2 regions of the Maccoyibacter intestinihominis genome follow, and region 2 is predicted to be linked to the other one. Evidence: predicted binding sites of a transcription regulator. Region 2 holds the regulator's gene; the other holds the start of a gene.

Region 1 (2,413 bases), on a different contig from region 2:
ACACCAACCGGTGGCAGCATTTTATATCATGGAGAAGATATCACAGATCCAAAGATCAATGTACCGGCATACCGTTCTAAGGTTGGAATGGTATTCCAGAGTTTTAATCTGTTTAACAACATGACGGTTTTAGAGAACTGCATGGTAGGTCAGATCAAGGTAGCTGGAAGAAAAAAAGAAGAAGCAGAAGAAAAAGCAATGGCATACTTAAAAAAGGTTGGCATGGACGCGTACATCAATGCAAAACCGCGTCAACTTTCCGGTGGTCAGAAACAGCGTGTGGCAATTGCAAGGGCTTTGGCAATGGAGCCGGAAATCCTGCTTTTTGACGAACCGACTTCCGCATTAGACCCACAGATGGTCGGAGAAGTCTTAAATATCATGCGTCAGCTTGCGCAGGAAGGCCTTACGATGATCGTAGTCACACATGAGATGGCATTTGCAAGAGACATTTCAAGTCATGTGATCTTTATGTCAGACGGCGTGATCGAAGAAGAAGGAACTGCAAAAGAAGTATTCTTAGAGCCAAAGAGCGAAAAGACCAAGGAGTTCTTAAGCAGATTCCGTGGAATTGAAGGCGAGGTATAATTGAATGTTTTTCCTCTTTCTGCTATACTTTGAGAAAGTATGGAGGAAGAGAAATCTCAACATAGAAAATTCCCTGTTCGGGTATAATATGATACCGGAACAGGGAATTTTTATGTTAAAATTTTTTATAAAAGAATTAGCACTCACATCTTGACAGTGCTAACAAAAGGTGTTATACCTTATATTGTAAAGGAAAAACAGGTTTCAGACATTCTTATTTTTAGGAAATAGAATGTGACGATAGAAAGGGGCGTAGAAGTATGAACATCCAGAAATTTACCCAGAAATCAGTAGAAGCGATCAACGATTGCGAGAAATTAGCATATGAATACGGAAATCAGGAAATCGAGCAGGAACATTTGATGGTTGCATTGATGCAGCAGGAAGATGGACTAATTCCGAAATTAATTGAGAAAATGGAGATCCAGAAACAGCATTTTGCAGATAATGCAAGACGAAAACTGGAAGCCAGAGTCAAAGTGTCCGGAGGACAGGTTTATGTGGGACAGAATCTGAATAAGGTTCTGATCCATGCAGAAGATGAAGCAAAACAGATGGGCGATGAATATGTATCGGTAGAGCATCTGTTTTTAGCATTGATAAAATACCCGAATCAGGCAATGAAAGAACTGTTTAAGGAATATGGTATTACCAGAGAAAGATTTTTACAGAGTCTTTCTACCGTGCGTGGTAATCAGAGGGTAACTTCTGACAATCCCGAGGCAACATATGATACGCTTGAAAAATACGGCTATGACATGGTAGAGCGGGCAAAAGACCAGAAGCTGGACCCTGTCATCGGAAGGGATACGGAAATCCGTAATGTTATCCGGATCCTGTCACGAAAGACGAAGAACAATCCGGTTTTGATCGGTGAACCGGGTGTCGGAAAAACAGCAGTAGTAGAAGGCTTAGCACAGAGGATCGTGCGTGGTGATGTGCCGGAAGGACTGAAGGATAAAAAATTGTTTGCACTGGATATGGGTGCATTAGTAGCAGGTGCAAAATACCGTGGAGAATTTGAGGAACGTTTAAAAGCAGTGCTCGATGAAGTAAAGCAGAGTGACGGTCAGATCATTCTCTTTATTGATGAGCTGCATACCATCGTCGGAGCAGGAAAGACGGACGGTGCCATGGATGCAGGCAATATGTTAAAACCAATGCTTGCAAGAGGCGAGCTTCACTGCATCGGTGCAACAACGTTAGACGAATACCGTGAATATATTGAAAAAGATGCAGCTTTAGAGCGTCGTTTCCAGCCGGTACAGGTCGATGAACCGACCGTAGAAGATACGATCTCTATTTTAAGAGGTATCAAAGAACGCTACGAGGTATTCCACGGAGTTAAGATCACTGATGCCGCATTAGTCAGTGCAGCAGTCCTTTCGAACCGTTATATTTCGGATCGTTTTTTACCGGATAAAGCGATTGACTTAGTTGATGAGGCATGTGCCCTGATTAAAACCGAATTAGATTCTATGCCAACCGAGTTAGATGAGTTGAACCGTAGGATCATGCAGCTTCAGATCGAAGAAACCGCATTGAAAAAAGAGGAAGATCATCTGAGCAAGGATCGTTTAGAGACACTTCAAAAAGAATTAGCTGAATTAAACGATGAATTTGCAGCAAAGAAGGCACAGTGGGACAACGAGAAAAAGACCGTAGAAAAAGTACAGAAGCTGCGTGAGGAATTAGAATCCCTGAAAAAAGAGATTGCACTTGCAAAGCAGAACTACGATTTAGAGAAAGCAGCAGAACTTCAGTACGGCAGACTTCCGCAGTTAGAGAATGAGCTTGCAGGGGAAGAAGAAAAAGTGAAAAAGGA
Region 2 (2,413 bases):
GCGGACATTATGAGGGAGTAGACGAGCGTGTCCTAGAGGAGATCGTAACCGATTACATTTCCATAGGAGATTATGTACTGACCGGAGGAGAACTTCCGGCAATGGTTTTAGTTGATGCCATCTCCCGTATGGTTCCGGGAGTGTTAAAAAACCAGGAATCCGGTGAAACCGAATCCTTAGAAGGAAATCTGTTAGAATACCCGCAGTATTCCAGACCGGAGGTGTGGCAGGAGAAAGCCGTTCCGCCGATCCTGTTATCTGGAAATCATCAAAAGGTAGATGAGTGGCGAAGAGAACAGTCCATCTTACGCACCAAAGAGAGAAGACCGGATCTGTTTGAGCGGGCAGAATTAAGTGAGAAAGAACGAAAAGTATACGGAGAGGAATAGTTCAGATCCGTTCCCGGAAATATAAAATAGAAGAAAAACACAAAAAAATCACAAATATTAGTTGACAAAGAAAAACAACGGTGCTATCTTAAGTACATAGATATTAGCACTCCACTTAAATGAGTGCTAACAAACCTCAGAAGGTCAGGTGAGATCATGGAGATGCTCGATGAGAGAAAGACAAAAATCTTAAAAGCCATCATCCGTAATTATTTAGAGACAGGAGAACCGGTTGGTTCAAGAACCATTTCAAAAGATTCGGATTTGAATTTGAGTTCAGCAACCATTCGTAATGAGATGGCGGACTTAGAAGAGATGGGCTATATATTGCAGCCGCATACCTCGGCAGGCAGGATTCCTTCTGACAAAGGTTATCGTTTTTATGTCGATCACCTGATTGAGGAAAAAGATAACGAAGTCACACAGATGAAGGAGTTCATGATAGAACATACCGAGAAAGTGGAGCAGGTATTAAAACAGGTAGCAAAGGTACTTGCAACAAATACCAATTATGCAGCGATGATCAGTGCTCCAAGCTATCAGAAGAGCCGGGTAAAATTCATCCAGTTATCACAGGTAGATGATGAACAGATTCTTGCCGTTATCGTAAGAGAGGGCAACATCGTAAAGAACAAGATCATTTCCGTGGGTGAGCCGCTTGGAAATGAAAGACTTCTGAAGCTGAACATCCTGTTGAATTCCAACTTAAACGGTCTTTCCATAGACCAGATCAATTTAGGAATGATTTCTTTATTAAAAGAACAGGCAGGGATAGACAGTGGAATCGTCAGTGATGTCTTAGATGCAGTAGCAGAGGCGATCGGTGAGGATGAAGATTTACAGATTTATACCAGCGGAGCAACAAACATTTTTAAATATCCGGAACTGAGTGATTCGAAGAGTGCCAGTGAGCTGATCGAGGCATTTGAAGAAAAACAGGAATTAGCAAGCCTTGTATCTGAAACCTTAAACTCAGAAGAGAATACGGGAATTCAGGTTTATATAGGAAATGAAACCCCGATCCAGACCATGAAAGATTGCAGTGTAGTCACCGCAACTTATGAATTAGGAGAGGGAATACAGGGAACCATTGGAATTATCGGTCCAAAGCGAATGGATTATGAGAATGTAATGGATAACCTGAAAAATTTGAAAGTGCAGTTGGATGATATCTTTCGAAAACCGAAAGATTAGCATAGAGAAAGGTGGAACATCATGGCAGAGAATAAGACAGAGGAAGAAATCTTAGAAACAGATACTGTCAACGAAGAAGCCTCTTCAGCAGAAGAGGAAACCAAAGAAGCCGGCAATGAAGCTTCCGCAGGCGAAACAGAAGCCAAAGAAGCAGAGGAAAAGGCAGATAAGAAAGCAGAAAAGAAAGAGAAAAAGGCAAAGAAGAAAAAAGATAAGAAAGACGAACAGATTGAAGAACTTCAGGATCGGGTCAGACGCCAGATGGCAGAGTTTGATAACTTCCGTAAGAGAACGGAAAAAGAAAAAGCCCAGATGTTTGAAGTCGGAGCTAAGAGTATTATCGAAAAGATACTTCCGGTCATAGACAATTTTGAAAGAGGACTCGCAAGTATCCCGGAGGAAGAAGCAGGAAGTGCTTTTGCCGATGGAATGAACATGATATATAAGCAGCTCATGAATGAGTTAGAGCAGGCTGGTGTAGCACCAATTGAAGCAGTTGGCGAAGAATTTGATCCGGAATACCACAATGCAGTGATGCAGGTGGAAAATGACGAATTAGAATCAGGAACCGTTGCACAGGAATTACAAAAAGGCTACACATACCGTGACAGTGTGGTAAGACACAGCATGGTAGCAGTCGTACAGTAAGCAGCAAAGAAAGAATTCATATATATTTAGGAGGAATGACTTATGAGTAAGATTATCGGTATTGATTTAGGAACAACAAACAGTTGTGTAGCAGTTATGGAAGGTGGTAAACCGGTTGTTATCGCAAATACAGAAGGTGCAAGAACCACACCATCCGTTGTAGCATTTACAAAGACAGGAGA

The links. Region 2 encodes HrcA, which represses chaperone genes, less so after heat shock. Its sites were predicted from a motif close to TGTTAGCACTCNNNNNNNNNGAGTGCTAACA; they were not measured.
Region 1: a site for HrcA is predicted at 723-753, ahead of clpB (ATP-dependent chaperone ClpB). Genes of this name have one in related genera too.

Annotation. Positions count from the first base shown of each region.
Region 1 covers NZ_JBBMEX010000008.1:57,840-60,252, forward strand. Annotated here, with positions in the region: gene WMO43_RS08835 (amino acid ABC transporter ATP-binding protein) at 1-588, shown strand, start outside; gene clpB (ATP-dependent chaperone ClpB) at 849-2,413, shown strand, end outside.
Region 2 covers NZ_JBBMEX010000001.1:257,763-260,175, forward strand. Annotated here, with positions in the region: gene trmD (tRNA (guanosine(37)-N1)-methyltransferase TrmD) at 1-389, shown strand, start outside; gene hrcA (heat-inducible transcriptional repressor HrcA) at 546-1,583, shown strand; gene grpE (nucleotide exchange factor GrpE) at 1,605-2,231, shown strand; gene dnaK (molecular chaperone DnaK) at 2,274-2,413, shown strand, end outside.